2 regions of the Microbacterium sp. B35-04 genome follow, and region 2 is predicted to be linked to the other one. Evidence: predicted binding sites of a transcription regulator. Region 2 holds the regulator's gene; the other holds the start of a gene.

Region 1 (15,642 bases), on a different contig from region 2:
CTGCGACACGGCCCAGAAGTCCGTGCCGGTGCGGCAGCCGCGGTCCGCCGCCTGGATGTCGATCGACAGGTTCGAGATGGTGCGCCAGAAGTTGACGAGTGCCAGGCAGTTGCCCGTGCCGCCGTCGGCGAGGCAGCGGTTGTACACCTCCACCGCGCCGTTGATGGTGACGTCCTCGGGCGAGGCGCCGAGGCCCGCGATCTCGGTGTAGTAGCCGACCTTCACCTGCAGCGGGTCGGCGGCCGAGCCGTACTCGCCCGGAAGGAAGTACACCGCCTGGCGCTCCGTGCTCATCTCGGCATCGACCTGCTGTGCGTGCAGGGCGTCGAGTTCGGCACGGATGTCGGCGACCGGCGTCTCGGGGGAGTAGATCGTGACGTTGGGGCCGAAGTCCGGGTCGAAGGGATCGACCGTGCGTGGTGGCGCAGCGGTCGCAGGCGCGGCCAGCAGTGCGCTCGCGATGAGCGCGGTGCCGGTAACCACCGCGGCGATGCGCACGGTTCGCGCGGTTCGCGCGGTGCGTGCGATCGGCGCCGCGGGGCGGGGAACGGGTGCGGGCATGAGAAGTCCTCTCCGTTGAGGGATGACCGCGGCGGATGCCGCTTACTTACCGGACTGTAACCAAACGTGGGAGCGGCCTCAACCACCAATTTCGGGAGAGCGGTTGCTGGATCGTCAGAAGTCGAGGCGCATGACGAGTCTCCGCTTCGTCGGATGAGACACCTCGCGGAAACCGAAAGCGAGGAACGGGCCGACGGGTCCGACGTTGAGCTCGTCCCACGTGATGTCGGCGCCCCCGGTCAGCAGCGGGTAGCCCTCGACGGCCGATGCGCCGCGAGAACGGGCGTGCTCAGCTGCCGCCGCGACCAGCGGATACGTGAGACCCTCGCGGCGATGACCCTTGCGAACGACCAGGCACGCGATGGCCCAGACGGTCTCGTCGTCGGGGTCTTCGTCACGTCCCTGCCAGGGCACGGGCGACCCCCGCAGGCGTCCGTACACGCCGCGTCGGTCGACCGCGCACCAGGCGACCGGCTCGTCGTCCTGGTAGGCGACGATGCCGATGGTGTCGGTCGCCCGCGGGTCGTCGCAGTGGGTCTCGGCGCGCAGGATCGCGGCGCGTTCCGATGCGGGCATGTACCACCAGTCGTGGTCTCCGAGGCGCTGGCGCTGACATTGGCAGCGTCCCGCGGCGCCCGTGAGAATCGCCTGCAGGTCATCCCACGACGCCTCGTTCGCGGGAGCGAAACGCAGTCCGCTGCTCATGTCGGCAGAGTAGCGCCGGGCGCCGACAGCCCGGGAGTAGGGTGGCGCTTGTGCCCCTCGCCCCTCGCGTCGCCGTGGTCATTCCGTGCCGGAATGACGCGGCTTACCTCGATGCGTGCCTGACCGCCCTCGCCGCCCAGACCCACCAGGCGGATGTCGTGATCGTCGTCGACAACGCCAGCACGGATGCCTCCGCCGCTGTCGCCCGCGCGCACGACGCTGTCGTCGTGCACGAGTCGTCGATCGGCATCTGGCCTGCGGCGGCGCACGGTTACGACGAGGCGCTGGGCGGTGCCGACATCATCGCGCGGCTCGACGCCGACTCGCGTCCGCACCCCGACTGGATCGCAAGGCTGGTGCGCGCGTTCGTCTCCGACACGACGCTCGGTGTGCTGACCGGCGGGGCCGAGTTCTACGGCGGTACGCCGCTGCAGAACTACCTCGGCGAGCACTGGTACATCGGGGGTGGGCACTACTGGATCAAGAAGTGGCTCGGCATCCCGCTCGTGTTCGGATCGAACTTCGCGATGCGCGCAAGGGTGTGGGAGCGGGTGCGCGAGCAGGTCGATCGCGACAACGCCCGCATCCATGACGACCTCGACCTGACCATCCGCCTGCGGCCTTCCGACGGCGTGCGGTACGACCCTCAGCTGCGCATGCCGGTGTCGGCGCGTCCCGTGCAGACCGTGTCGGGTCTGTCGCGACGGGTGTTCAAGGTCGCGTCGACCTTCGCTGTCAGCTGGCCGGAGGGCGCGGCGTGGCGTCGTACCCAGCCTTCGGCAGGCTCCGCATCCTCCGATGAATGGGCTCCCGGCGGCGACGACTGGGCGCCGGGGTACGGACGCTGACGCAGCCGAGTACGCACTGACGCCGCGGTCGAGTACCGCAGCTGACGTCGTCGCACCGGTCTGTGTCATGCGGTGCTCCGAGCGCGGTCGGCGCACACTTGTCAACCCCCAGTCGTCGCGGCTCGGCGCGGTCGTAGCCTTCCATGTGGGAGGGGTGTTCGGCGTTGACGAATCCACCCCGACGCGAGAGAACGGCGACCCGAGGGCGGAGCAACCCGAATACTCCGCCCCCGGGTCGCGTCTCGTGACGTCGCGGAGAAGCGCTCGCGCAGTGGGGTCAGAACGGGGACGTGCCGGCGGCGACGTACACGGCAGCCGCGAGCACGAGCACGTTCACTCCGACCGTGCCCCAGAACGCGCGGCGGAACGACCGCTTGCGGGTCTTGTGGCGGAACAGCTGCTGCGCGACCAGTGCTCCCGGCCAGCCGCCGACGAGTCCCAGCAGGAGCAGCGTCTGCTCCGAGATGCGTGTGGCACCGCGTCGGGCCGCCGACTTGTCGATGCCGTAGGCCGCGAACGCGACGAGGCTCGCGGCGCCATACAGAACGGGCACCCACCACGCGAGGCCGAACACGAGGTACGCGACGGCGAATCCGACGGCGAAGACGAGCAGCGTGATCCAGCTGAGTGCCGGCGGCAGCGGCTTCGAGAGGTCTCGACCCGGCCGGTCAGGCGTCGCGAGGGATGGCCGGGGGCGCGCGTTCGACATGCGCTCGATCTTATGGCGAGGCCCCGGCGTACCGTGTGAGCATGCATGAGCTCACCGAAGAGGCGCTGGTGGCGGCATCCGTCGACGTGGTGTGGCGCGAGTTCACGGTGGCACACCGGCTCGCGGAGTGGTTCTGGCCGTCGCACTTCGAGACCGCCGCGGTCATCGAATTGCGCGAGCTGGGCCGCTGGGAGGTGCGGTCGCTCGCGGCGGACCTCGCCGTGGAGGCGAAGGTGCTCACGCTCGAGCCGCCGCGCGCCCTGCGGCTCTCGTGGCGGTGGGAGGGGGAGGAGCACGCGACCGACGTCGAGATCGAACTGCAATCGGCAGCGGATGCCGCGACCCGTGTGATCGTGCGCCAGTCGGGCTTCGCGAGCGCCGAGGAGCGGGATCAGCACGTCGACGGCTGGTCGACCTGCCTGCAACGCCTGGTGGACCGGCATGGTGGGGCTCCGGGCGAGCACCTGTGACCCATGCCGCAGGCCGCGCGTGCGCGCCCGAGGGTGGAGTCGGCTGAGGGCTGCCCTGTGCGCCGACCATGCAAAGCGATAACAAGGTTCAGTCTTAGTATCAGTTACTGACTTATGTGATGATAATCTGACGGTGTGACTTCAGATGCTCGACCGCGAGAGGGCCAGACGCCCATCGAGGTCGCTCCTGTGCAGTGGCAACGCCACGACTGGCGGCCGCGTGCTCCTGAGATCTTCTCGAAGACTGAGGTTGCTCGTCAGTCCGGGGTCTACGAATCGGCCGTCACGGGATCGCTCGCGTTGTGGTCTCCTCGGGTGGGCGCAGAAGACGCCGCCGACTTCGAGGACGCGACGCTGGCCATCCACGAGTTCGATCGATACGCACTGGGGCGGCTGGGTTCGAGCGACCCGGCATTCGCGCCGATGTCGGCGATTCTGCTGCGGACCGAGAGCGCCTCGAGCAGCCAGATCGAACAGCTCACGACATCCGCGAAACAGCTGGCGCTCGCCGAGATCGACGAGGGCGAAAAAGCGAACGCGCTGACGGTCGTCGGCAACGTCCGCTCGATGGAAGCCGCGCTGCGCCTGGCCGACAAGCTCGATGAGGCCAGTGTGCTCACCATGCATCGCGAGCTGATGTCGAAGCAGGTTGGCATGGAACAGGAGGCAGGGCGCTTCCGGCGTGAACTGGTGTGGATCGGGGGGCGGGACAATGCCGGCCCGATCGGCGCCGACTTCATCGCCCCTCAGCACGACCTCGTACCCTCCGCCGTGCGCGATGTTCTCGCATTCGCGCAGCGCGCCGACGTGCCGATCCTCGCGCAGATCGCCGTGGCCCACGCGCAATTCGAGACCATTCACCCGTTCGTGGACGGCAATGGCCGGACGGGACGAGCGCTGGCGCAGGCGATGCTCCGTGCGAAGGGACTGTCGGCGCATACGACGATCCCGATCTCGGCCGGCCTGCTCACGGACCTCTCCGGATACTTCCGCGCCCTCACCACCTTTCGTGACGGAGACGCCGGCCCGATCATCCGGCGATTCGCCGACGCATCCCGTTTCGCCGCGGCCACCGGCCGCGTGCTCGTCGACGGCCTGGTGGACCAGGTGGCGTCGTCACGCGAGAAGCTCGCGGGTGTGCGTGCCGATTCCACGGTGTGGAGAGTGCTCCCGCGACTTGTGGGCCAGCCGATTGTGAACACCAAGTACCTGGTGTCGGCCTTGGGGATCAGCCGTCTTGCGGCGCTGCGCGCGGTCGACACCCTCGTCGAGCGGGGTGTGGTGAGTGAGCGCACCGGGCGTGCTCGCAACCGCATCTGGCAGCACGACGGCGTCCTCGGCGTGCTCGATGAGTACGCCGCGACGATTCGGCGCAGCATGCATCACTGACGCGCCGAGCCCGGGTCAGCGAGGTCGGCCCGTGGGTGTCGCAGGCCGGCGGTAGCCTCAGTGGGGTGATCATCGAGTTCGACAGCGACGTGTTCCGCTGGGCGGCGAGGGAGGACTCCTCCTGGTTCTTCACCGCCGTTCCGCCGGAGTTGGGAGCAGAGATCCGTGAGATTCCGAGGCCCTATCGCGGATTCGGGTCCGTCCGCGTTCGTGCGCACATCGGTGGCAGCGAGTGGACCACGTCCATCTTCCCGCTGGCGCAGACGGACTCGTACGTGCTGCCGCTGAAGAAGGCGGTGCGGGATGCCGAGCAGCTCGTCGACGGTGGCCCGGTTACCGTGCGCCTCGAGGTGCTGGACGGCTGACTGCGGCCGGCGTGCGCTCACCCCCCGCGGCGTGCGGGCGTCTGCCGTGATACTGCGAGTTCCTTCGGTCCGGTAAGTTGGGCCCCGGCGAAAATCATTCTGCTGGGGAGCATGATGTCGGACGGGTCTCAGGGGGGACCACCGCCGGGCTGGTACAGGGACGCATCGCGCGCCGACTACCTGCGGTGGTGGGACGGCGATGCGTGGACGGAGGACTTCCGTCCGGCGATGACGGATGCCGCAGCCGCCGTCGACGGTGTGCCCGATCACGCTGTGCCTGATTCGGCTGTGCCTGATTCGGCTGTGCCTGATTCCCTCGCGACCCCGACCAGGCGGGTGCGGCGCGGCGCTTCGCAGATTGCGGCGGCGACGACGGACGCGGCGGGCACGGGAACGGGGACGGGGACGGCCGATGCCGCGGCAGTACCCGCGGACGCTGCCGCGGATGCGGGGACGGGAGCGGCGGATGTCGCTGCGGCGCCCGCGAACGCTGCGGCGACGGCGGAGGCGGCTTCGGTGCGGGCGGAGGCTACGACGGAGCGCGAGGCGATGGTGCCGACGAGCGACGCGGACCAGGGGGTGCCATCCCGACGCGACGGCCGGATGCACCCGGCCGCCAGTGAGGCAGAGCCGACCCTCGGGGGCGAGGCGGTCGACGTCGTCGAGGCGGGCCCGGGGGAGTCGGGGCGCGCGCATGAGCGTGGGCCGCTCGACGTCGCGCCGGCGGCCGAGGCTCGTCCTGCTGCCCACGCCTGGCCCGCTCCTTCGTCGTCGGCTCTCGCCGCGGGTGCGGGCGAGCCGTCTGAGGTCGCACCTGACGCTGCGATACCGGCATCCGCATCTCCTCCGACTGACGCCTCACCTGCGGCATCCGCCTCTCCGTCATCCCGCGCACCGGCGGCGGGGCCGCGCGTGGCGAGCGACGGAGGCATCCCCGACCAGATCGCGCCGCGCCGGCCGCCGCCGCCGGTGGATCGTCCGCCGACGCCGATCGTGTATCAGCCGGTCGCGAGTTCGTACATCGGGGCGATGCGGCCGCCGCTGCCCGAGGCGAGGCCGCGGAACGTGCCGGCGATCGCGTCGATCGTGCTGCTGGTGCTGGCCGCGATCGGCGGGCTGGCAGTGGTGCTGTGGCTGGCGGGCTGGGATCAGACGATCGCCGGGCTGGTGAGTCTGGTGAGTGTCGCGTTCGCTGCAGGTGCGTTCTTCCTCGCGGTCGGCGGACTGATCGTCGCCGGCCAGCGGCGCACCAGTCGGGTGGTATCGGCGGTGGCGCTCGCGGTGTCCATCTTGCTCGCCGCCGGGCTCGTGTACGTCACCACCGAGCGGGCGCTCGCGATTCTCGCTTGACCGCACCGCTGCGTCCCGGCTGCGGCGATCGCTCGTCGAGTCGCCACGGGACGTCGATATCGCCGTACGCTGTGTGTGTTCGAAGGGAGGACCCGAGTGTTGATTCCCGGTGAGCATCTGTCCGCCCCGCATGTCCCCGAGCCTGGTGAGTCGAGCATTCCTGAGCTCGAGGTCGACGAGACCATTCCGCCTCGCCCGGAAGAGGAGATCGCTGACCTCAACCGTGCGCAGCCCGACGTCGAAGATCGCGGCCATCCCGTATGACCGGCGAGGTCATCCGTGTGGGCGACAACGTCGACATGGAGCGCGCGCTCGCGACCCCTGCCCTACGGCGTAGCGCCGGCCGCACTTGAGACCTCACCCGACAGCGCGTGGGCGCGGCGGTCGGCGTTCTCTTACCAGGGCGCAGGCTGGATCGGCAATGGCTGGGGTGATTGGAGGCGTATCACCAGGGCGCAGCCTCCATGGGCAGGTCGAGCGCGGTGGGTGTGACCCACCAGGTCGCACCCGTCATCTCGTCGCGGTAGAGCGTCCATCTGCTCTTGGACTTGATGACATGGTGTGGCTCGCAGAGCGGCCCGAGGTTGGTGTCGGCTGTCGCTCCGCCGTACTGCCAATCGATTCGATGATCGATGTCGCAGTTCCGAGCGGGGCGAGTGCATCCTGGGCCGATGCAGACGGGGTCGCGCACGCCGAGCCATCTTCGCAGGGCCTTCGGAACACGGTAGGTGGTGCGGTCGACGTCGAGGACGGTGCCGCTGATCGGGTGGGTGAGGATCCGCACCCAGCTGGAGGCCTCTCCGGCGAGCCTGCGGGCGGTCTCGATGTCGATGGGGCCGTAACCGTCGAGCGTGGCGGGCTCGTCGTCGAGGCCGAGCAGCGTCATGACGGGGACGGTGATCGCGACGGACGGGCGGCGACGTGTCTCTGACTCATCGATCGTCGCAGCCGCCATCATTTCGAGCAGCACGTCGGCGCGCAGCTGGGCGAGCGTTCGCGTTTCGCCGGGCTGAGACCGCAGGTGCCGCGCGTGAGCGTCGGCGCGGTCGTGCACCGACAGCACCTTGTCGGCGGGGCCGAACACGGTGAGCGTTGCCATGCCGTCATGATCGGCCTGGAACCACGCGTTGCGGTCTTCGGCTGCCCGTTGGTGGCGGACCTCGAGAGACTCGGGGTGGAGGCGCTCACGCGCGACGCGAGCGCGCACCCGGAACTTCCCAGGCGGCAGTGTCTGCGCCGCCGTCTCGACGGCTTCGTCGAACCGCCCCCACGCCTCGGTGGCGTCGTCGGGAAACGATGCCGCCTGCTGCGCCACGGTCGTCGCGTTCTGAGCGGACACGAGTCCGGCACGGAAAGCGTTCCAGACCCCCGGGCATCGTTCGCGCAGGGTGTCGGCGTGCAAGGCCCGCGTGCGCACGGCGAACTCCGACATCCCCAGCCGCACTGCTATGTCCAGCGCCGCCGCGCGGACAGCGATGTTTCGCCGCTCCGCGCGAACCTTGACGGCCGGACGGCTCTGAGGGTCGCGCCAGGCCGGATCCTGTGTCGGATCGGACCCAACCCACGGGTCAGGGCAGGCCGCGGCATCCGTCAATATCGTCGCGATGGCGGCGTACCCGTCGGCGATCAGCACGCGGGCGCGAATGCTCAGGCCTTCGAGGGCGGTGACGGCGACCGTATGCGCCTCGCCGCTGCTTCCGAGTGCGGCGACCGCGACATCGGAGTGAGTCTGCTCGGCGTGCCGCGAGTCGTCCGGCGGCCAGAGCCAGGGGGCGGTCAGGTCAGCGCGCCACTCGAGATCGTCGTCGAGATCCGCTGGAATGATCACATGTCGAGCCTATCAAAGTGTACGCACAGTCGAAAGTAGGTTCGATATAGATCGCTCACCAAGAGCGTCGAAGCAGTGCGTTTATGGCCCTCTGTTCGCGGTTCTTCTGCCCACGCCCTGTTCGGCAGCACTTCCCGCTAGCGTCCGAGAAGGGGGACGCTGACACGGAGTAACCCATCCGCCGTCGGTGCGTCGTCCTGAGGAGTTCTTAGGGGAACACTGCATGCGCGCGCATTGACGTTTCGGCAGGGCATCAGCCATGCTCGGAGGCGGGAGGGGATTCGTGCTTGGGCGCGTGTCTCGAACCCAGCTCTGACGGAGTCTGGGGAGTTCGTTACTGGGGTTACATGTGAGCCGGTACTTGCTGTGCCGGCCGGTCGGAGCTGACCTTTCATTTCACACACTGGGGAGACACTGCGCCATGCGTGCATTCATCAAGAACTACGTCGCGGCCGAGAAGGCCCGCCGCGAGGAAGAGGGCCGTGATGGCGGCTTCTCGCTTATCGAGCTCATCATCGTCGTGGTGATCATCGGCATCCTGGCGGCGATCGCTATTCCGGTGTTCGCGGGTATCCAGAAAAACGCTAACGACGCTGCCGCACAGTCAGCGGCAGCGAACGGTGCAACGGCGGCGGCGATCATCGCGTCGAAGAGCGGGGCGACCGCTGCTGACGTGACGGGTGCCGGTTACACCGACCTCGAGAAGGCCCCTGTCACCGCCGTCAACCCGACAATCACGGGTGTCGACATCGCCACGATCTGCGCCGTCGCGACGTACACCGGCGGGAACTTCACGACGTGGGGCGTCGGTCCGGGATGCACCGCGGCGCAGGCCGGCGGACACTGACCAAGTCAGTAGGATCCACAGGCCCAGGGCGGCGCGAGCTTCGCTGCACCCTGGGCCCGTGGCCTACAGAGATGGCGATCCTGCGAACCCATGCTTCCTGGTTACGGCAACGTGAGGCAGACAACGGGGTGAATAATGCTGCGTCGGGTTGGGCTGACGAAGCCGAGCGGTAGGCCGGACCGAGACGACGAGGGATTCTCGCTCATCGAGTTGATCATCGTCATCGCAGTACTCGCAGTGCTGGTAGCGATCGCAATACCAGTCTTTGGAGGGATCCAGATGCGCAGCAATGATGCGGCAGGTCAGTCGGCAGCCGCCAACGGGGCTACTAGCGCTGCGATTACCGCTGCGAAGGAACCGTCCGCCTTGGTCCCTGGCACCACCACATTCCAGGAGCTTGCCGAAGGGAATGTGGTCTCTGTCGCGCTGTTGACGTACCTCGAAGGCGACCTCTCGTCGATCTGCGTGCAGGCGGCGTATACGGGTGGCAACTTCGACTTCTGGGACGAAGGCCCAGGGTGCGCCACCGTCGGTGGCCATGACTGAGTCTCGCATGACGTCGACCAGGCGTGGCGGGTCTGCGCGCATTTGCGCAACGTCGGCGACACACGCAAGCGGCCATGCTCGTGCATCATGGGCAGCGGGGACTCTGCCGCTTGGGGAGGTGGGCGGATGAGGGATCATAGAACGGACGCCGCGGGGTTCGGTCTTGTCGAAGTAGTCATCGCAATGCTCCTGTTGGGGGTCATCGCGATCGCGCTCTTGCCTGCGCTCTGGCAAGGGATCATCTACTCCTCGCAGCAATCTTCCACCGCGACCGCCACCCGATACATGAATTCCATCGTTGAGGATGCGCGTGGGAATCCCAACTGTGCGCATCTGAACGCCATTCCGTCCCTTCCGGCGGTGACGGACGGTCGGGGAGTGTCGATGACGACCGCGACGAGCTCCGTCACCTGTGCGAATGGGGACACGGCCACTTTGGTCCTGAACATCGTCGGTGAGGGTCGCACACTTGCCACGTCAACGGCTCTGATCTACATCCCAATCCCATGACGATGTACAGACCACGCAATGACGACGATGGCCTCGGACTGATCGAACTCATCGTCGCGATCGTCGTAAGCGGGATCGTGTTGATTGCGATCGCGTCCATGTTCATCAACTCGTGGCGAACGCAAGAGCAGGTCGCCAGCGTGACTGAGGCGACGAACCGCGGTCAGGTCATCGGTTCCGCGATTGAACGGGCGATGCGTAACGCGCTCTGGTTCGATGTTCCCGCGGTCTACGGCGGTGAAGTCCTCGTTGTGTCGACCTCGCTCGAAGGTACGTTGAAATGTCAGGGCTTCCGATTTACTGCTGGCGGGGCGCCCGAGTATGGTGCGGCACAGTTGTCGATGGCCGAAGTCAGCCTTTCGGGCGACTCGACCAATTGGCCCGAGTGGAATACCGGAGTTGCCAAGCAGGGCACGACACCGTACTTCCGAAAGACGGTCGACGGCACTCTTGCCTACACATTCCAGATTGAGACCGACGCGGCGCCCGTGGAATTCTCCAGTGATATCGCGCCACGATCTACACAAGCAGCGGGGAGCGACGGATGTTGGTGAATGATACGGTCCGCCCGCGGCGCGAGATACGCGCTGACGACGACGGGGCGGTGCTGCTCACTGTCGTCTTAGTGATGTTCGTGGGCGTTATCATCGCGGCGACGATCGCCGCTTCGGTGATCTTCACGGTCGGTGCGAACGTAAACAACAAAGATCGAACCCAGGCTTTCATTGCGGCCGAGTCGGGGCGGGACAGGGCACGGGCCGAGGTCAGCAACGCGTGCAGTACGACCTTTTTAGATAGTCGCGATCCCAGCAATCCCGCACACGACCCGACCGGGCCTGAGTTCGAGTCGACGATCTATAGGACGAGCCTGCCGGCGCCCCCGACGTCGTCCGACGGACTGACGGAAGGGTGCCCTGACTCGACGTCCACGTTCGTGGTGGTCAACTCGATCGGGACGGGCCCAAATGGAGCGACTGTCGATATCGACTCGGTATACGACATGGTGCAGCCTGCGGCACCCACCGGTGGCTCGCTTGCCTACTTCGGTGGCGGTGTCGGCCTGCAGAAGTCCGTCTACGATGGCGACCTTGTGGTGCGAACGGGTGCATTCACCTGTGCGCTCGGGGGAAGCGGGCAGGTCATCACCGGCGATCTTTACGTCCCCAACGGCCCTGTCACGCTCAGTACGAACTGCCATATCGAGGGTTCGATCTACGCCTACGGTGACGTCAAGTCGTCGTCCTCGGGAGTCGTCGTGGGTGGTGACATCATGACAGAGGTTGGCTCGGTCGAACTCGCCTCGAACGGCGTCGTGGTTGGGGGCAACATCCACTCGGGCGCGAGCGTGGACCTCAAGGGGACGGGTTCATCAACGGGGACGGTGGGGACCGTCGTCAGTGGTGCGCTTGTCGGTGGCCAGGTGACCGCGCGAACGACGGCGACTGTTGACAATGTCAAATGGAAGAAGGCGGACGGAACCGCGATCGCCGCGACAGCACCCGCCGCTGCTCCGGTGTTCAACCCCACGCTCGACGATGTCTACGGGATGACCACCTGGATGGACCTCGGGCGATCCAGCTGGGGTGCGGCACAGGAAGTCATCACCGGGTGCCCGACGAATCCCACGGCGCTGCTGCCCGGCACCGGCAGGCTACTCATCGACTATTCGAGTTGTGCGATGCCACCGAATTCGGTCACGATCACCATCGACGCGGTAACCGTCAACCGCGATGTCGTCTTCATCGTTCCCGCGAAGGCGACGATGAAGGTGATATTCGATGGCAACGTCTCCAGCACCGGGCCGATCGAGTCCGCGCCGCAACTCCTCTTCGTCCATGAGGATCGCAACACAACTGAAGTGGTGCCGGCCGGGCAGATGGATCCGGAGTCGTGGCCCGATTGCGAGAGCACCGGCCCTGACGATGTCACCACGAAGATGGGGGTGACATCGATCGCTGCGCGCGTCATGCTGTATACACCCTGCGAGATCGGGGGGACCGTTCGGGTGAGCTATTCGGGTCAATTCTTTACGGGGACCAACTCGATCGGATTTACCAATGGCGCTGCGGTCGACTGCAAAGAGATGGCATGGCCGCCGCTCTTCGACAAGATCAGCTGCTTCCTCGAACCGGCTGCTACGCCACCAGGCCCGCCGCCGGTGCCGACTCTTGGCGACCTCGTGTTCCAGACAGAGCGCTAGCGCATGACAGGACTCGTCACCTTCCTCGTCGTCGTCTCCGGGATCTTCGGCCTCCTCATCGGGTCGTTCCTCAACGTCGTCGCCTACCGCGTGCCGGCGAAGATCTCGCTGATGCGTGAGAGCCGCTGCCCGCGCTGCGACGCGGTCATCAAGCCGTGGCACAACGTCCCGGTGATCGGCTGGCTCGCCCTGCGCGGCAGATGCGCGAACTGCAAGGCGCCGATCTCGGCGCGGTACCCGATCGTCGAAGCCCTCACAGGGGTCGCGTTCGCGGTCGTCACCTGGTGGGGGCTCGCGGTCTACCAAGGGCTGCTCGGCTCGACGCTGCCGACCTACCTGGCCTCCTCGCAGTGGGACGGCATTGTGTACCCCGCCGATGTCTGGGCCGCCGTTCTCGTCATCGTGGCGTTCCTCTACTTCGCGGCGATCTCGATCGTGCTGACGCTCATCGACCTCGACACGCACCGGCTGCCGAACAGCATCGTGCTGCCCAGCTACCTCGTGGCCGGCATCCTGTTCACCATCGCCGCCTGGCTGACCGACGAATGGGAACTGCTGCTGCGGGCCGCGATCGGCATGGTCGTGCTCTATGCGTTCTACGCACTCCTGCGGTTCGCGCGCCCGGGTGGGATGGGCGGGGGAGACGTCAAGCTCGCCGGAGTGATCGGCATCTACCTCGGCTGGCTGGGCTGGGGAGCCCTCGCCGTCGGCGCGTTCGCCGCGTTCCTCTACGGGGGATTGTTCGGCCTCGCACTGCTGCTGCTGCGCCGTGCCGGGCGCAAGACAGCCATCCCGTTCGGTCCGTGGATGATCCTCGGCGCCTGGACCGGAGTGTTCGCCGGCGAAGCCGTCGGCCGGTGGTACGTGAATCTTTTCGTCGGCGCCTGACGCCGACGGTCTTGGGGAAGGGAAAATCATGGCGAAGACGATCGTGGGGCTGGAGGTGACCGAAGAGAGCGTGCGCGCTGCGGAGCTCTCACTCGGTCGCAAACCCCAGCTCATCGCATACGGTGAGGTGCCGTTGCCACCCGATGCCGCGAAGGACTCGGAGGTGCTCGACCCAGGCGCCGTCGCCGTCGCGCTCCGGCAGCTGTGGACCGGTGCGAGATTCAAGAGCAAGGATGCCGTGCTCGGCGTCGCCAGCCGCCGCATCCTGGTGCGCGAATACACGACCCAGGCGATGCGACCCGACCTGCTGCGCGAAGCCCTCCCGTACCAGGTGCAGGACCTGCTTCCTGTGCCCGCGAGTCAGGCGGTGCTCGACTTCTTCCCGCTCGCCCAGAACGGCGACCAGGTGTCGGGCCTGCTCGTCGCCGCGGTGTCGGAGAGCATCGAGCAGATCATCTCGACGCTCGCCAAGGTGAAGGTGCGCGCTCAGGCCGTCGACCTCGCCGCCTTCGGACTCGCCCGCGCCACGGCCTCGCTCGCCGCACCGGACGAGATCGTCGCGACCATCAACATCGGCGACCACACCACGCAGGTCGTGATCTCGCGCGGCGGCGTACCACTGTTCGTGCGCCTGCTGCCCATCGACGTCGCCACCGCCGCGACCCGCCGGCGCAGCGCGGAGATCGCCGAGCCGGAACTCCAGCTCGCGGCCACGACGGGCAACGGCGCTGGCGTCGCGGCTGCGGGACGCACCCGCGGCGCCATGCGCGCCGCGACGCCCCCGGGAGCTTCCGACCTCGCCGCCCGCGTGCGCAGCACCCTGGCGTTCTTCGGCAGCCGATCCGGCGCAGCCCCGCTGGCGCGGATCTTCGTCACGGGTGCCGGCGCGGCGGTGGAGGGCGTGATGTCGGCGCTCACCGCTGCCATCGACACCCAGATGACCATCGTGTCGGCCGGCGACGTCGTCGCGATCGTGACGCCGCCGCCCGCGGGCGAGGTGTCGCTGAACCTCGTCGGCACCATCGGCATTGCACTCGGGGAGGCCGGCCGATGACCGTTATTCCTGTGGCCGCTCCGGTCGCCGTTCCCGCACCCGTCCCGTTCTCGGGAGTGCCCCGCGTCAACCTCATGCCGCGCAGCGAGGTCGTTCGCCGCGAACGCGACAAGCTCGTGCGACTGTGGGTGTGGATCGTGCTCGGCGCCATCCTCGTCGCGTGCCTCATCATCGCCGGCGCGTTCGCGTTCAAGTTCCTCGCCGACCAGCGCCTGGCCGCCGAACAGACGCAGACGAATGCTCTCCTCACCGAGATCGCCGCGCTCTCCGAGGTCAGCCAAGCGCTCGCGACCGAGTCGGAGCTCACCGACTACCGCACTGAGGCCATGGCCGCCGACCTCGCCTGGACGCCCGTGATCGCCAAGATCGCCGGCATCCTGCCCGCTGAGACCACCCTCACGGGCTTCGACTTCACCGTCGGCGGCGCCGCGCGGGGCGACGACCCGATGGCCGAGCAGGGCATCGTGGGCACCGTCACCATCGACAGCCCGACGCCGCTCGACATCGTCGCGATCATCCGGTCGCTGCGCGGCGTCGAAGGCGTGCTCTACGCCGACGGGCAGTCGGTGACCTCGAGCCAGGTCTCGACGGATCGCTTCGCGTACCTGCTTAACGTCGAGTTCGACCAGACCGTGTACTCGAACGAGTACGTGGCAGAAGAAGGGAGCGAGTGATGCCCAAGCAGCTCGTCACCGCGCTCGGACTCGTCGTCTCACTGGGCGTCATCGCCCTCGGCGTGTTCCTCGTCGCCCTGCCGCTGTACTTCCAGGCAGTCGGCGTCGACGCGCAGACCGCGACCGTCGCGAACACCAATGCGGTCTACCAGGCCCAGGTCGACAACCTCACCGCGGAGGCGGAGAACCTCGATCAGATCAACGCGGACGTCGCCGGACTGCGCTCGCAGATTCCCGCGACCGGCCAGCTCGACGACGTGTTCGAGGTCGTCGCACGCGCGGCCGAGGCATCCGGAGTCTCCCTCACCGCGATCACCGCCGGCGAGCAGGTCGCGTTCACGGCCCGCACGGGCGCTACCGAAGGCGACGCGGCTGCGGTCGCGCCGGTTCCCGCCCCGACACCGGAGGCGACCGAGGCCGCGACCGACACCACGACCGGAACGACGGATGCCGCGGCCCCCGTCGACCCGATCATCAATGCCGGGCGCCAGCAGGTCGATTTCGTGATCAGTGCGCAGGCGGCCGACATGGCGCAAGCCACCGCCTTTCTGGACGCGCTGCGCGCCGGGCCGCGCCTGCTCAACAGCATCACGGCGACCACGACGCAGAGCGGCGAGGGCACGTTCGACGTGCAGATCTCGGCGCTGACCTTCGTGGACACGGAAGGGTGACGGCCATGGAAGACCTGGACTTCGAGA
Region 2 (15,642 bases):
CTCGTGGGCGGGGTCGTCGACGGACGCAACGTGTGGCGAGGCGATCTCGACGGCGCGTGGGAGCGGCTGCAGGCGCTGCACGCACTCGGAGCGTCGGAGATCAGCGTGGGCACCTCCACCTCGCTGCAGCATGTGCCGCACGACGTCGAGGACGAGACGACGCTCGACCCGCGCCTCGCGACGTGGCTGGCGTTCGCCGACCAGAAGGTCGGGCAGGTGGTGACGCTCGCGCGAGGCCTGGTCGACGGCCGCCTCGCCATCGCGGAGGCTCTGGCCGAGGCATCCGACGCCCTCGCCGACCGTCGCAATGCGCCGGGCGTACGCGACGGTGCGGTGCGGGAGCGGGCGTCGGTGCTCGCCGCGGACGACTTCGCCCGCGGGAGCTACGACGATCGGGTCGCCGCGCAAGAGGCCGAGCTCGCCCTCCCCGTTCTGCCGACGACCACGATCGGATCGTTCCCGCAGACCGGCGACATCCGCCGCGCGCGTGCGCGGCACGGCCGCGGCGAGCTCAGCGCCGACGAGTACGAGAGCTTCCTGCGCGACGAGATCGCGCAGGTGGTGACGCTGCAGGAGGACATCGGCCTCGACGTCCTGGTGCACGGCGAGGCCGAGCGCAACGACATGGTGCAGTACTTCGCCGAGAACCTCGAAGGCTTCGCCGTCACCGAGAACGGCTGGGTGCAGTCGTACGGCTCGCGGGCCACCCGCCCGTCGATCCTCTGGGGCGATGTCGCACGCCCCGCGGCGATCACCGTCGCGTGGTCGGCGTTCGCGCAGTCCCTCACCGACAAGCCGATGAAGGGCATGCTGACCGGCCCGGTGACGATCCTGGCGTGGTCGTTCGTCCGCGACGACCAGCCGCTGGGGGAGACCGCGAACCAGGTCGCCCTCGCCCTCCGCGACGAGATCGCCGACCTCGAGGGGGCCGGCATCCGCGTCATCCAGGTCGACGAACCGGCGCTGCGCGAACTCCTGCCGCTCAAGCGCGCCGACCAGCCCGCCTACCTGGAGTGGTCGGTCGGCTCGTTCCGCCTCGCGACCGCCGGCGCGGCCCCGGCTACGCAGGTGCACACCCACCTCTGCTACTCGGAGTTCGACGCCGTGATCGACGCGATCGCGGCGCTGGACGCCGACGTGACCTCGATCGAGGCCGCGCGCAGCCGCGGCGAGGTGATCGGAGACATCGCCACGTCCGGCTTCGCCGCCGGCATCGGACCCGGTGTCTACGACATCCACTCGCCGCGTGTGCCGTCGGTGGATGAGATCGCCGAGCTCCTCGACCGCACGGTCGCTGAGCTGCCGCTGCGCCGCGTCTGGGTCAACCCGGACTGCGGGCTGAAGACCCGCGGGTACGACGAGACCGTCGCGTCGCTCAAGAACCTCGTGGCGGCGACGCAGGCGGTGCGCGCGGCCGTTCCGGCCTAGGAGCCCTTCTTCGATCCGGGTGCCGCGGCCGCATCGGTCGCGGCATCCGGATCGATCACGAGGGTGTCGGCGTCGGGGTCGGTCGTCGGGGACTCGTCGGCGAGCAGGATCTCCACCGTGGGATTCGCGTCGTCGTCCCCGATGGGTACGCCGCTGTAGAGCAGGTCCGCGTCGCCGACTGCGGCCGCCTCCTCGGGGCGGCGCTGCAGCAGTTCGAGGACCCAGGCGACGCCGAATGCGACGACGGCCACGAGCACGATGTCGCCGACCGACAGCGGCCGCAACAAGAAGAGCCAGATCACCGCGAGCACGGCGATGAGGGTCCGCACCAGGACGCGCTGCCGGCCGAGCCACAGCCCGAACGAATCGGTGTCGAGTCCTCGCGCGGCCAGTTCGCGCCGCCCCGACGCATTCATGCTGTCGATGGCGCTGCGCAAGCCGCGTGCCGGAGCCGACCTGCCGGTCACCCAGCCCAGAATCGCGATGAAGACACCGAGGAACGCGGCGACGAGCGCGGTCTGCTGCATGTTGCCGACCAGCTGCTCGTAGATGACGTTCAGCGCATCGGGTGAGAGGCCGAGCACCCCCGCCGTGACGCCCATGGCGGAATCGCCGATCGCGAGCATGATGGCCAGGGCCACGCCGCCGAGGGCGAATCCGATGCCCGTCCCGAGGACGGCGGCGCTGCGGCGGCGGGCGATCAGGATGCCGAAGCCGAACAGCGCGATCGCGATGATCGGCAGCCAGAGTCCGAGCGTGTTCGCGGCGGCGTAACCGGTGCGGATCGTCGCGAGGTTGTCGCCTTCGCCGAGGATGATGACGCGATCGACGGCGGGGATCAGCTCAGCGGCACCCAGGCCCCGATCGATGAGGTTCTGCTTCACACGCTCGACGACCGCGCCCAACTGGATCCCCACGCCCTCGTCGGTGCGGACGATGAGTCCGCCGCCGTCGGAAGTGGACACGCCCACCAGGGCGCGATGGGCGGCGCGCGTCGCGGTGGCCCACACTTCAGCGAAGGCATCGGACTCGACCACTCGCGTGACCGTCGTCGTCACGAGGCTCTCGAGGCCGTTGGCAGCCGGCGCCTCCAGGAGCTGGAGGGCGTCGGCGGCGCGGGGCGGCAGTCCGAGGCCGGCGATGCCGTCGAAGACGTCCGCAGTGATCTGGTCGAAGTCGACCTGGGCGTTGACCGCCTCCATGGACTCGTCGATGATCATCGACTGCACCGCGGGATCGTCCACCAACGGTGCCAGCGTGGCGACGAAGGCGTCCTCGTCGGTCAGCTGTACACGGGCCCACGCGCCGACGATCGACACCGGGACGAGGATGGCCGCGATGGTGATGCACAGGGCCGAGAGCAGCGAACGCCACCATCCACTGCGAGTGCGTGAGGGGGGTGCGACCTCGTCCGGAGCGACCACGCCCCGCCGGAGTGCTTCGTTCTCGGCCCGCAACGCGGCGAGTTCGGCCTGCAGGTCGACGGTGACTGGCTCGCTCATGAGGCCTCCTCTAGCCGGATGCACTCATTGTGTCGTAGATGCCACGTCCGGCATCACCCATTCCGAATGAATTCGTCCGACGCCGTTCAGACGGCGCGCAGCACCGCCACGACCTTGCCGAGCACCGTGGCCTCATCGCCGAGGATCGGCTCGAACGCGGAGTTGCGCGGGAGCAGCCAGGTGTGGCCGTCGCGCTGGCGGAACGTCTTGACGGTGGCCTCGCCGTCCAGCATCGCGGCCACGATCTCACCGTTGTCGGCCGTCGCCTGCGAGCGGACGACGACCCAATCGCCGTCGCAGATCGCGGCGTCGATCATCGACTCGCCCGAGACCTTCAGCATGAAGAGGTCGCCCTTGCCCACGAGCTGCCGGGGGAGCGGGAAGATCTCCTCGACCTGCTGCTCGGCCGTGATCGGAACGCCGGCGGCGATGCGCCCGACGAGAGGGACGAGGGCCGCATCGCCCACGGAGGGCGAGGCGTCCGCCGGGCTCTCGGTCGCCGTGCCGGGCAGGTCGATCAGCACTTCCATCGCGCGCGTCTTGCCCGCATCGCGCCGCAGATAGCCGCTCAGTTCCAGCTGGTTGAGCTGGTGCGTGACGCTGGAGAGCGACTTCAGGCCGACGGCGTCGCCGATCTCCCGCATGCTGGGCGGGTAGCCGTGGCGCGCGATGGAGCGCTGGATCACCTCGAGGATCGCCAGCTGCTTGTCGCTCAGGCTCTTGCGCCGACGAGTCTGGGGCTTCTCGCGCCCGGCCGCGTCGCTCATCTTCCGGCTCCGTCCTGCGCCCGGCGAGGAGCGCTGTTTCTTCGAATGTCGGAGGCCCGTGGTGGGGTTCTCGTATCGAAACCGTATCCGGATAGCGGGCTTCTGGGGAACATCTCAGCCGCGTGTCGCGTTCGAGAGATCGCCGTCCTGAACCGGTATTGACATCGTACAGACTCGAAGATAGCTTCGGAAGAGAGATTCGCATTCGCCGCTCCCGGCTGAGTGGTGAATGCGAATCTCTCCCCATCACGAGGAGCCCAGCATGACCGCGATCGACTTCACGACCTCCGTCCCGTCGCCGTCCCGCGCCGCGCGTGTCGCGGCGCAGCGCGTGAACAGCTCGGCACGACAGTTCGCCGCCGGCGCGGCTGCGCAGGCCTCGTCCGGGCGGTCCACACGGCTCCGCCTCACCCTGCGCGGGCGTCGGGTGCTGGCCGTCCTCGCGGCGCTGCCGGCCGTGATCGCGCTGAGCGCTGCCGTGATCGGCGGGGGAGCGGCACTCGCCTCCCGTGACGCGGGCGCCCCGGCGGGCTCCTTCAGCACGATGACGGTGGCTGCCGGCGACTCGCTGTGGAGCATCGCCGAAGAGGTCGCGCCCGAGCACGATCCGCGCGATGTGGTCGATGAGATCGTGCGGCTGAACGCTCTCGACACCGTGGTGGTTCAGGCCGGCCAGAGCATCGCGATCCCTGCGGCGTACGGCGACGGCCGCTGAGGCGGTCGCGTTCGGTCGAGCCGGCACTGGCGGCCGCTCACACGACGCTCGCGGGGGCCGCCCCGCGCGGTTCGCGAGCCAGCCCGATCTCCCGATCTCCTGACGTCACGCGGCGCCGGCACAGCCGGCCACGGGCCTAGCATGGGAGAGGTGAGTGCACGTCTCGAAGACCTCCCCTTGCGCACCGATCTCCGCGGTCAGAAGCCGTACGGTGCCCCGCAGGCGCCGTTGCCGGTAGCCCTGAACGTGAACGAGAACACGCATCCGGTTCCGGCGGAGGTCGCGGACGACATCCTCGACTCGATCGCCCGGGCGCTGAGCGACGTGAACCGCTACCCCGACCGCGAGTTCACCGCACTGCGCGAGGGCTTCGCCGACTATCTGGGTCACGGTCTGACGCGCGACGAGATCTGGGCCGCCAACGGCTCGAACGAGGTTCTGCAGCACATCCTGCAGGCCTTCGCGGGACCGGGTCGGACGGCATTCGGGTTTGCACCCACGTACTCGATGTACCCGCTGCTCACCCGTGGCACGGGCGCCGAGTGGATCTCGGGCACCCGATCGGCGGAGTATTGGATCACGGCGGACGATGCGGCATCCCAGATCGCGGATGCCGCGCCCGACGTCGTGTTCCTGTGTTCGCCCAACAACCCCACCGGCACCCCGCTCGGGCTCGACGTCGTCGAGGCCGCCTATGAGGCGACCGACGGGATCGTGATCGTGGACGAGGCCTATTTCGAGTTCGCCCCGCACGACGAGCGGTCGGCGCTGACCCTGCTGCCGGGCCGTGAGCGGCTCGTGGTCTCGCGCACGATGAGCAAGGCCTTCGCCTTCGCTGGCGCGCGCGTCGGATACATGGCCGCCGACCCCGCGCTCATCGACGCACTCCGGCTGGTGCGCCTGCCGTACCACCTGAGTGCGCTCACACAGGCCGCCGCGACGGCCGCGCTGCGCCACGCGCCCATCATGCTCGGCATGGTCGACGAGATCGTCGCGCAGCGCGACCGCATCTCGGCGACGGTCGAGGCGCTGGGCTACACGCCGCACGAGACGTGGACGAACTTCGTCCTGTTCGGGGGAGTGACCGATCCCGCTGCCGTCTGGCAGGCGCTCTACGACCAGGGCGTGCTCATCCGCGACGTCGGCATCCCCGCGCATCTGCGGGTGACGGCGGGGACGGCCGATGAGACCACGGCCTTCCTCGACGCGCTGGCCTCGGTAGGATCGGCGGCATGAGCGCCGCACCACGCACCGCCGAGCTGCGACGGGCGACGAGCGAGTCGACCGTCGAGCTCGAACTCGATCTGGACGGCACCGGCCGCAGCCGGATCGACACGACCGTGCCGTTCTTCGACCACCTGCTGACGGCGTTCGCGAAGCACTCGCTGACCGATCTGACGGTGCGCGCATCGGGCGACACCGACATCGACGCCCACCACACGGTCGAAGACATCTCGATCGTGCTCGGCCAGGCGATCCGCCAGGCGCTCGGCGACAAGTCTGGCATCGCGCGCTACGGCGACGCGCTGGTTCCGCTCGACGAGGCGCTGGCCCAGTCCGTCGTCGACATCAGCGGCCGCCCCTACCTCGTCCATGAGGGCGAGCCCGCGGGCTTCGAGCACCACCTCATCGGCGGTCACTTCACGGGTTCGCTGGTGCGGCACACGTTCGAGGCGATCGCGTACAACGCCGCCCTCACGGTGCACGTGCGCGTGCTCTCGGGGCGCGACCCCCACCACATCGCGGAGGCCGAGTACAAGGCCTTCGCGCGGGCCTTCCGTCAGGCGAAGGCGCTCGACCCGCTGGTCGAGGGCATTCCCAGCACGAAGGGCGCCCTGTGAGCGAAGGCGTGCCCATGGAAGGCGACCGGCCGGTCGTCGCGGTCCTCGATTACGGTTCCGGGAACGTGCACTCGGCCGTGAAGGCGCTCATCGCCGCCGGCGCCGACGCGCGGCTGACCGCCGACCGCGGCCTCGTCGGCGACGCCGACGGGCTCTTCGTGCCCGGTGTGGGCGCGTTCCGCGCCGTCGCCGAGGCGCTGCGGGCCAGCCGCGGCGACGAGCTCATCGAACGCCGTCTCGCCGGCGGACGTCCTGTGCTGGGCGTCTGCGTCGGCATGCAGATCTTCTTCGAGCGCGGCGTGGAGCGCGGCGTCGACACCGAGGGGCTCGGCGAATGGCCGGGGGTCGTGACCGAGCTCGACGCTCCCGTTCTGCCCCACATGGGGTGGAACACCGTCGAGCCGGGTGAGGGCAGTCGCCTCTTCCGCGGCATCGAGCACGAGCGGTTCTACTTCGTCCACTCCTTCGCCGCGCAGAAGTGGCTGCTCGACGTGCAGCCGCCGTTCCCCGAGCCGGTCCTGACATGGTGCGATTACGGCACGCCGTTCCTCGCCGCTGTCGAGAACGGGCCGCTGTCCGCCACCCAGTTCCATCCCGAGAAATCGGGAGATGCCGGCATCCGCCTGCTGACGAATTGGATCGACGGGCTTCGCAGGGCTACCCTCTGAGACCGTGCCATCTGCGGGAGCGAGTGCTTCCCGGATCCGCCACCCACAGCTTTCGATGCCTGAGCCAGGAGCCATGAACGATTTCGCGTCCACACCCAAACTCGTCCTCCTGCCCGCCGTCGACGTCGCCGACGGCAAGGCCGTCCGCCTGACGCAGGGCGAGGCGGGCACCGAGACGAGCTACGGCGATCCCGTCGACGCTGCGCTGGACTTCGCGCGGCAGGGCGCCGAGTGGATCCACCTCGTCGACCTGGACGCCGCCTTCGGCCGCGGCAGCAACGCCGGGGTGCTCCGCAAGGTCATCAAGCAGGCCAAGGGCGTGCAGGTCGAGCTGTCGGGCGGAATCCGCGACGACCGCACCCTCGAGGCGGCGCTCGAGAGCGGTGCCTCCCGCATCAACCTCGGCACCGCGGCGCTCGAGAACCCCGAATGGGCCGCCGACGTCATCGGCCGTTACGGCGACGCGATCGCCGTGGGCCTCGACGTGCGGGGCACCACGCTCGCCGCCCGCGGGTGGACCCGTGAGGGCGGCGACCTGTGGACGGTCCTCGACCGGCTGGAGTCGGCGGGCTGCAGCCGTTACGTGGTCACCGACGTCACCAAGGACGGCACCCTCCAGGGTCCGAACCTCGATCTGCTGCGGGAGCTGACCTCGCGCACGCCGAAGCCGATCGTGGCGTCCGGCGGTGTGTCGAGTCTCGACGACATCGCCGCGCTCCGGGACCTCGTGCCCCTCGGTGTCGAAGGTGCGATCGTGGGCAAGGCGCTGTACGCCGGCGCGTTCACGCTCGCCGAGGCGCTGGATGTCGCCGGATACTGACCCTCACGCCGCCGGCCACGGTCAGGGGCAGGGGCAGGGTCACGGTCATGGACACGGCGGCGACTCCGCGGGCGTGCCCTGGGAGGGACGCAGCTTCCAGGCCAACCCGCACGCCTCGGACGACGGCTCGGCCGATCCCGCACTCCTCACCGCGCTCATGGCGTTCCGCGCAGGCTCGGGCAGCCAGCGCGAGGTGATCGACGCCTACCGCTCCGCGCGGCTGCTGATCCCGCTCGTCGCCGAGAAGGGCGAGCACGGCATCGGCGCACATGGCCTCGAGGTCGACAAGACGCAGGAGCTGTCGATCGTCACCGTCGCCGCGCCCGACGGGCGTCGCGTGCTGCCGGTCTTCTCGTCGGTCGATGCGATGGGACGATGGGATGCCGCGGCGCGGCCGGTTCCCGCCGACGGCGTCCGCACCGCGCTGTCGGCCGCCGCCGACGACACCGACCTGATCGTGCTCGACCCGGGATCGGACACCGAGTTCGTCATCCGTCGTCCGGCGGTCTGGGCGATCGGCCGAGGACAGCCCTGGGAGCCGAGCTTCCTCTCGCCGGAGGTCTTCACCGGCTTGCACGAGAGCATCGGGGGAGAGCTCGCGGTCATCGACCTCGCCGTGGAGCCCGGCGACCCCGACGCCCGCCTCCGCGGGCCCGAGCTCGTGGTGCGCCTGCACCTCATGGACGGCCTCGAGAAGGCCGAGCTCGATGCGGTGCTCGCGCGGCTCGCCGCGCGTTGGGCTGCCGACGACCGCATCGCGGTGCTCGTGGACTCGCTCACCGTGAAGCTCGTCCGCGCCTGAGCCGCGACGTATCTCACGGCACCCTTCGCCGCCCTCCCTGCGACGGCACCGACGCCGAGGCTGCGTCGGACGGTCGACGCCGGGGCGCGCGGGGTGGTCGCGCTGGGCATCGGCGGGCGATCCGGCATCGCCCGTCCTGCGGGTACAGCTAGCGGGCGCTGATCATGTGGTCCGTGTCCCGAAATCCGCCATTTGGACACCCGGTCGCGGCCGAATCCGGGACATGAAGGCTGGAAAGCGGGACACGATCGCGGGTGTGGTCAGGTGACCGGGCCGGTCCACTTCTCGCCCGGACCCTTGCCGATCGGGTCGGGGATCACGGATGCCTCGCGGAAGGCGAGCTGCACCGAGCGCAGGCCATCGCGCAGCGAGCGGGCGTGCATGTCGCTGATCTCGGGGGCGCCTGCCGTGATGAGGCCGGCCAGGGCGTTGATGAGCTTGCGGGCCTCGTCCAGGTCGGTCTGCGTCGCGGGATCGTCGGCGAGCCCGACCTTGACGGCGGCGGCGCTCAGCAGGTGCACGGCGGCGGTCGTGATGATCTCGACGGCCGGCACCTCGGCGATGTCGCGCGAGGCCGATGCGGCCGCGCGCTCCTGCTCCTCCCAGCGGGCTTGACGCTCGGCATCCACCGCCGTCGTGCTCGTCGTTTCGCCGTCCTGGTCTCGAATCGTGTCCACGCCGTACTCTCTGATAGACTGCTGCGGTCTCCGGTACGTTCTGTACCGGATCGGAAAGTGGATCACATCCCACCCGCGCTTGCCGTTCCAGGCTACCGGGTCATGCACTCCGCCCCGACCGTCCTGCGGCCACGCAGAAACGGGAGGGGTAGCCGCCAGGGCAACCGCGCGGGAGCTCCGTCACCGGAGAGGGTGCAGGAAGTCGGCGCTCGAAGCGTCTGACGGGTGGAATGGATCTTCCTCCGCCCGCGACATGAACATGTGTCGCGGTGGTCCAGCCCATAAACCCAAGGAGTTCCGCATCAGCGATCCCCGCACCAACGACCGCATCCGCGTCCCCGAGGTCCGCCTCGTCGGACCCGCGGGTGAGCAGGTCGGCGTCGTCCGCATCGAGGTGGCACTGCGCCTGGCCCAGGAGGCCGACCTCGATCTCGTCGAGGTGGCCCCGAACTCGAAGCCCCCCGTGGTCAAGATCATGGACTACGGCAAGTTCAAGTACGAGGCTGCGCAGAAGGCCAAGGAAGCGCGTCGCAATCAGGCGAACACCGTCCTCAAGGAGGTCCGGTTCCGTCTGAAGATCGAGGCCCACGACTACATCACCAAGCTCAAGCGCGCCGAGGGCTTCCTCCAGGCGGGCGACAAGGTCAAGGCGATGATCCTGTTCCGTGGCCGCGAGCAGTCGCGCCCGGAGCAGGGTGTCCGTCTCCTCCGCAAGTTCGCGGAAGACGTCGCCGAGTTCGGCACGGTCGAGTCGAACCCGACGATCGACGGTCGCAACATGGTGATGGTGGTCGCCCCGCACAAGAACAAGTCCGAGGTGAAGACCGAGCAGAACGCGCAGCGTGCCGCCAACAAGGAGGCAGCGCGTTCCGCCCGCAACGGCAGTGGCCCTCAGGGCGACGCCGACTCGGACAGCTCCGACACCGCGGCCGAGACAGCCCCGGCCGCCGAGTCCGAGACCGCCACGGCCGAATAGGCCCCACAGACTCCCGCACCGCGGGATACCGACTCCCGCCTGGGCGGGAAGTGAAACGAAGGAAGAAGAGATGCCGAAGCAGAAGACCCACTCGGGCGCCAAGAAGCGCTTCAAGGTCACAGGCAGCGGGAAGCTCATGAAGCAGCAGGCGAACCTTCGCCACAACTTCGAGGGCAAGTCCAGCCGCCGCACCCGTCGCCTGTCGCAGGAGCAGGTCCTCGCGAAGGGCGACGCCAAGGTCGCCAAGAAGCTCCTCGGTATCTGAGCGCCGACGCAGGAATAGGAATCAATCGAAATGGCTAGAGTCAAGCGGGCCGTCAACGCCCACAAGAAGCGTCGCGTCATCCTTGAGCGCGCCTCCGGTTACCGGGGCCAGCGCTCGCGTCTGTACCGCAAGGCGAAGGAGCAGGTCACCCACTCGCTCGTCTACGCGTACCGCGACCGTCGCAAGCGCAAGGGCGACTTCCGCCGTCTGTGGATCCAGCGCATCAACGCCGCTGCCCGTCAGAACGGCATCACGTACAACCGCTTCATCCAGGGCCTCGGCCTCGCGGGTGTGCAGGTCGACCGTCGCATGCTCGCCGAGCTCGCGGTGAACGAGCCCAAGACGTTCGCGTCGCTCGTCCAGACCGCCAAGAAGGCACTGCCCGAGAACGTCAACGCTCCGAAGAGCCCCTGACCCTCGGCATACGCTGTCTCGAAAGAGGCGCCCTCCTCACGGAGGGCGCCTCTTTTCGTCTCGACGGGACGCCGTCCGCGCAGAATGCGTGCCGGGGGACGGTCCCCACGCCCTCTCCCGACGCCGCTGGCGCGTCGTCCGGAGCCTCGGGGCGCGTGGGCCCAGCCGCGACCCTAGACTGATGCCGTGCTCGAGAACCCTCGCTCTCCGCGTGTCCGCGCCGTCGCGAAGCTGACCAAGCGCAGCGCGCGGCAGGAGACCGGGCTCTTCCTCCTCGAAGGGCCGCAGGCCGCGCGCGAGGCGCTGGCGTACCGGCCGGACACCCTCGTGGAGCTGTTCGCGACGCCGTCGGCGCTCGAGAGGCACGTGGATGTGCGCGATGCCGCGAAGGATGCCGGCCTCGAGGTGGTCTACACCACCGAAGCCGTGCTCGATGCGATGGCCGACACGGTGACGCCGCAGGGGATCGTCGCGGTGGCACGGCAGTCGCCGACGTCGCTGCGCGACATCTTCGCGGCCGGGCCCCGGCTCGTCGCGATCTGCGAGGAGGTCCGCGACCCGGGCAACCTCGGCACCATCATCCGCGCGGCCGACGCCGCAGGAGCAGACGCGGTCATCCTCACCGGTCGCACCGTCGACCCGTACAACCCGAAGGTGGTGCGCGCCACGACCGGTTCGCTCTTCCACGTGCCGGTCGCCGTCGGCGCCGATCTCGCCTCGGCTGTCGAGAAGGCACGCGCCGCCGGCGTTCGCGTCATCGCCGCCGACGTCGGGGGAGGAGACTTCCTCGCCGCGCGCGACGTGCTCGCCGAGCCGACCGCCTGGCTCTTCGGCAACGAGGCCCGCGGGCTCGACGACGAGGCGCTGGCGCTCGTCGACCTCTCGCTGCGGCTGCCGATCTACGGTGCCGCCGAGTCGCTGAACCTGGCGACGGCCGCCAGCGTATGCCTCTACGAGACCGCGTTCGCGCAGCGCGCCGCCGGCTGAGCGGCTCTCGTTCCGACCCTGTTACGGATCGGTAAAGGCTCGCGGGTCCACTGGCAGTGGGTCGCCGCTCGCCCCTAGGGTGAGGGACATGGCGACACCTGATGCCCCGGCGCCGGCGCCCCGGACTTCCAACATCTCGGTGCGACGAGGTGAGCCGCTCGTGGTCGTGGACCACGTCGACAAGCACTTCGGCGACCTGCATGTCCTGAAGGACATCAACACGGTGGTGAATCGAGGCGAGGTCGTCGTCGTCATCGGTCCCTCGGGCTCCGGCAAGTCGACGCTCTGCCGCGCGATCAACCGACTCGAGACGATCGACTCGGGCACGGTCACCATCGACGGAGCGAAGCTCCCGGAAGAGGGTCGAGCCCTCGCCACGCTTCGCGCGGACGTCGGCATGGTGTTCCAGTCGTTCAATCTTTTCGCGCACAAGTCCGTTCTCGAGAACGTCACGCTCGGTCCCATCCGCGTGCGCGGCATGAAGAAGAAGGCGGCCGACGAGAAGGCCATGGCATTGCTCGACCGGGTCGGCGTGGCTAATCAGGCAAAGAAGATGCCGAGCCAGCTGTCCGGCGGTCAGCAGCAGCGCGTCGCGATCGCCCGGTCGCTCGCGATGGATCCGAAGCTGATCCTCATGGATGAGCCGACGAGCGCCCTCGACCCGGAGATGATCAACGAGGTCCTCGACGTGATGATCGGCCTCGCAGCCGACGGCATGACCATGATCGTCGTCACGCACGAGATGGGGTTCGCCCGCAAGGCGGCCGATCGCGTGCTGTTCATGGCGGACGGCGCGATCGTGGAAGAGGCGACGCCCGACGAGTTCTTCACCAACCCGCAGAGCGACAGGGCGAAGGACTTCCTGTCCAAGATCCTCGAGCACTGATCCGTACGTCCGGTCGTCGCCCAAAAGCGGCCGGGATCCGAGAGGCCGTCACGAGCGGTCCCCACAGCAAAGGACGAAAACATGAAGCGAATGCGACTTCCGCTGATCGCGCTGGCAGCCGCCGGTGCGCTCGCGCTGTCGGCGTGCGCCACCGGTGGCACGCCGGGCGGCGAGGAGACGACGACTCCTGAGCCCGAGCCCACGTTCGAGGCCGGCACGACGATGGCCGAGCTCGCCGAGGCCGGCTCGATCACCATCGGCACCAAGTTCGACCAGCCGCTGTTCGGCCTCAAGGGCCCGTCGGGCGACCCCGAGGGCTTCGACGTCGAGATCGGCAAGATCATCGCGTCCGAACTCGGCATTGCCGAAGAGGGCATCGAGTGGAAGGAATCGGTCTCGGCCAACCGCGAGCCGTTCATCCAGAACGGTGAGGTCGACCTCGTCGTCGCGACCTACACGATCAACGACAAGCGCAAGGAGGTCGTCTCCTTCGCCGGTCCGTACTACATGGCCGGACAGTCGATCCTGGTGCTCGCCGACAACGAGGACATCGAGAGCGAAGACGACCTCGTCGGACAGCCCGTCTGCTCGGTGACCGGCTCGACGCCTGCTGCCAAGCTGGCCGAGATCGGCGCAGAGCCGGTGCTCACCGACACCTACTCGAACTGCCTTGAGCCGCTGCGCAGCGGCGCCGTCGTCGCGGTCTCGACCGACAACGTCATCCTCGCCGGCCTCGCCGCGCAGAACGAGGGCGAGTTCAAGGTCGTCGGAGAGCCCTTCACCGAAGAGCCGTACGGCATCGGCGTCACGCTCGAAGACACCGAGTTCCGTATGTGGATCAACGACGTGCTCGAGGAGGCGTACGAGGACGGCCGCTACGAGGAAGCCTGGAACGCGACGGCCGGCACCGTGCTGCCGTTCGTCGATCCGCCGGCACCCGATCGGTACTGATTGATCCGGATGCCTCGGGCCGCGCCCCGGCCCGAGGCATCCGATCCCCTGACCTGACTTCGATGCTCACGAGAGGAGGCGCATGGAACAGCTCTGGTCGCTGATGCCGACGTTCTTCGAGGGCTTCCGCGTGACTCTCCTGCTGCTCGCGGTCGCGGGTGTGCTCTCGCTCATCCTGGGCACGCTCATCGCGGCGATGCGGATCTCACCCGTCGCCGCGCTTCGCGCGTTCGCGGCGTTCTGGACCGAGATCGCCAGGAACACCCCGCTGACGCTTGTCTTCATCTTCACGATGTATGTGCTGCCGATGCTCGGCGTCCGACTGCCGTTCATCATCCTGGCGCTCGTCGCCCTCACCTATTACACGTCGCCGTTCGTCGCCGAGGCCCTGCGATCCGGCATCAACGGCGTGCCGGTCGGGCAGGCCGAGGCGGCCCGCAGCATCGGGCTGGGATTCGGGCAGACGGTCTCGCTGGTCGTCCTGCCACAGGCGTTCCGCATGACGATCCCGCCCCTCATCAACGTCTTCATCGCGCTCACCAAGAACACCTCGGTGGCCGGTGGCTTCTTCGTCCTCGAGCTCTTCGGGACGACCCGGCAGCTCGCGAACGACAACGGGAACATCGTCATCCAGATCCTCATCACCGCAGCCGTCCTCTACCTCGTCATCACGGTCCCGCTCGGCTTCCTCGCCGGGCGGCTCGAGCGGCGCTGGGTGGTGCAGCGATGAGCGCACCGAGCGTCCTCTTCGATGCGCCGGGCCCGAAGGCCAGGCGACTGTCGCTGATCCTGTCGATCGTCGCTCTGGTCCTGCTCATCGCGGGAGCCGTGTGGGTGGTCCTGACGCTGGCTGCGCCGCGCGACTCCGGCGGCATCACGCTTCCCGGCATGTTCGACGGCACCCGCTGGGATATCTTCATCGACCCGGTCGTCTGGGGCTTCATCCTGGAGGGTGTCGTTGCGACTTTGCAGGCGGCGGCGATCGCGGCGGTAGGGGCCATCGCCCTCGGCATCGTGCTGTCGCTCATGCGCAGCTCCCGCATCGCGTGGGTGCGGGTGCCGACCGCAGTGGTGATCGAGTTCTTCCGTGGGATGCCAGTCCTGCTGATGATGCTGTTCATCCTGCTGGTGGCCTCGACCGGCGCTTTCTGGGCGGTTGTGATCGCGCTGATCCTGTACAACGGCACGCTGATCGGCGAGATCCTGCGTGCCGGCCTCGTGGCCCTGCCGCGCGGACAGCGCGAAGCGGCGCTGAGCGTCGGCATGCGCGAGTTCCAGTCCAAGATGCTGGTGGAGTTCCCACAGGCGTTCCGGCAGATGCTGCCGATCATCATCGCGCAGCTCGTGGTGCTGCTCAAGGACACCTCGCTCGGCTACATCGTCGGCTACGAGGAGATCATCCGCAAGAACATGAACATCCTCGGCAGCTTCTACGGCAACCGCTATCTTTTCTCGCTGTTCGTCGTGACGCTGTGCATCTACCTGGCCATCAACTTGACCCTGTCGTGGTTCGCGCGGTGGCTGGCGCGTCGCACGGCGAGCGGGGGGACCCGCATCAAGCGGGGCACGAAGGTCACCGACCCCACCGCTCCCGGTGCGCTGCTCGAGGTCGAGGCCAAGGCCGACCTCCAAGGTCCACCACCGCGCTGAGCGGCTCCGAGGATAGGCGCGGAGGCGACGGTCCGCCGTCGGTAGACTCGACTCTCGTGTCAGACGCTGCTGAGAACACCGAGATCACGCCCGAGGCGGTGAACGCCGCCGTCGACGCCGCCCTCGCCGCGATCGCCGGCTCGGCAGACACCGCGGCGTTGAAGGCCGCACGGTCCGCGCACGCCGCCGAGGGTTCGCCGCTGGCGAAGCTCAACGCGCGCCTGCGCGACGTGCCGAACGACAGGAAGGCCGAGTTCGGCAAGCTCGTCGGCCAGGCTCGCGGCCGGGTGAAC

What was found. Region 2 encodes LexA, which represses DNA repair genes until DNA is damaged. Its sites were predicted from a motif close to TCGAACANNTGTTCGA; they were not measured.
Region 1: the regulator LexA is predicted to act here: its motif matches at 8,255-8,270, upstream of B1729_RS19095 (HNH endonuclease signature motif containing protein).

The regions. Positions count from the first base shown of each region.
Region 1 covers NZ_MWLP01000116.1:2,940-18,581, reverse strand. Annotated here, with positions in the region: gene B1729_RS19135 (glycosyl hydrolase family 28-related protein) at 1-561, opposite strand, end outside; gene B1729_RS19130 (GNAT family N-acetyltransferase) at 676-1,266, opposite strand; gene B1729_RS19125 (glycosyltransferase family A protein) at 1,317-2,114, shown strand; gene B1729_RS19120 (DUF1294 domain-containing protein) at 2,392-2,823, opposite strand; gene B1729_RS19115 (SRPBCC domain-containing protein) at 2,865-3,293, shown strand; gene B1729_RS20835 (Fic family protein) at 3,609-4,682, shown strand; gene B1729_RS19105 (DUF1905 domain-containing protein) at 4,748-5,047, shown strand; gene B1729_RS19100 (hypothetical protein) at 5,351-6,397, shown strand; gene B1729_RS19095 (HNH endonuclease signature motif containing protein) at 6,843-8,225, opposite strand; gene B1729_RS20910 (prepilin-type N-terminal cleavage/methylation domain-containing protein) at 8,647-9,072, shown strand; gene B1729_RS19085 (prepilin-type N-terminal cleavage/methylation domain-containing protein) at 9,208-9,618, shown strand; gene B1729_RS19075 (prepilin-type N-terminal cleavage/methylation domain-containing protein) at 10,125-10,682, shown strand; gene B1729_RS19070 (hypothetical protein) at 10,673-12,328, shown strand; gene B1729_RS19065 (A24 family peptidase) at 12,332-13,216, shown strand; gene pilM (pilus assembly protein PilM) at 13,245-14,270, shown strand; gene B1729_RS19055 (hypothetical protein) at 14,267-14,944, shown strand; gene B1729_RS19050 (hypothetical protein) at 14,944-15,615, shown strand; gene B1729_RS19045 (type IV pilus twitching motility protein PilT) at 15,621-15,642, shown strand, end outside.
Region 2 covers NZ_MWLP01000052.1:18,678-34,319, reverse strand. Annotated here, with positions in the region: gene metE (5-methyltetrahydropteroyltriglutamate--homocysteine S-methyltransferase) at 1-1,428, shown strand, start outside; gene B1729_RS13090 (hypothetical protein) at 1,425-2,930, opposite strand; gene lexA (transcriptional repressor LexA) at 3,017-3,697, opposite strand; gene B1729_RS13080 (LysM peptidoglycan-binding domain-containing protein) at 3,960-4,412, shown strand; gene B1729_RS13075 (histidinol-phosphate transaminase) at 4,554-5,648, shown strand; gene hisB (imidazoleglycerol-phosphate dehydratase HisB) at 5,645-6,253, shown strand; gene hisH (imidazole glycerol phosphate synthase subunit HisH) at 6,268-6,921, shown strand; gene priA (bifunctional 1-(5-phosphoribosyl)-5-((5-phosphoribosylamino)methylideneamino)imidazole-4-carboxamide isomerase/phosphoribosylanthranilate isomerase PriA) at 6,995-7,741, shown strand; gene B1729_RS13055 (SseB family protein) at 7,725-8,543, shown strand; gene B1729_RS13050 (DUF1844 domain-containing protein) at 8,804-9,172, opposite strand; gene infC (translation initiation factor IF-3) at 9,474-10,196, shown strand; gene rpmI (50S ribosomal protein L35) at 10,267-10,461, shown strand; gene rplT (50S ribosomal protein L20) at 10,492-10,875, shown strand; gene B1729_RS13030 (RNA methyltransferase) at 11,062-11,862, shown strand; gene B1729_RS13025 (amino acid ABC transporter ATP-binding protein) at 11,951-12,748, shown strand; gene B1729_RS13020 (glutamate ABC transporter substrate-binding protein) at 12,830-13,699, shown strand; gene B1729_RS13015 (amino acid ABC transporter permease) at 13,782-14,429, shown strand; gene B1729_RS13010 (amino acid ABC transporter permease) at 14,426-15,349, shown strand; gene pheS (phenylalanine--tRNA ligase subunit alpha) at 15,406-15,642, shown strand, end outside.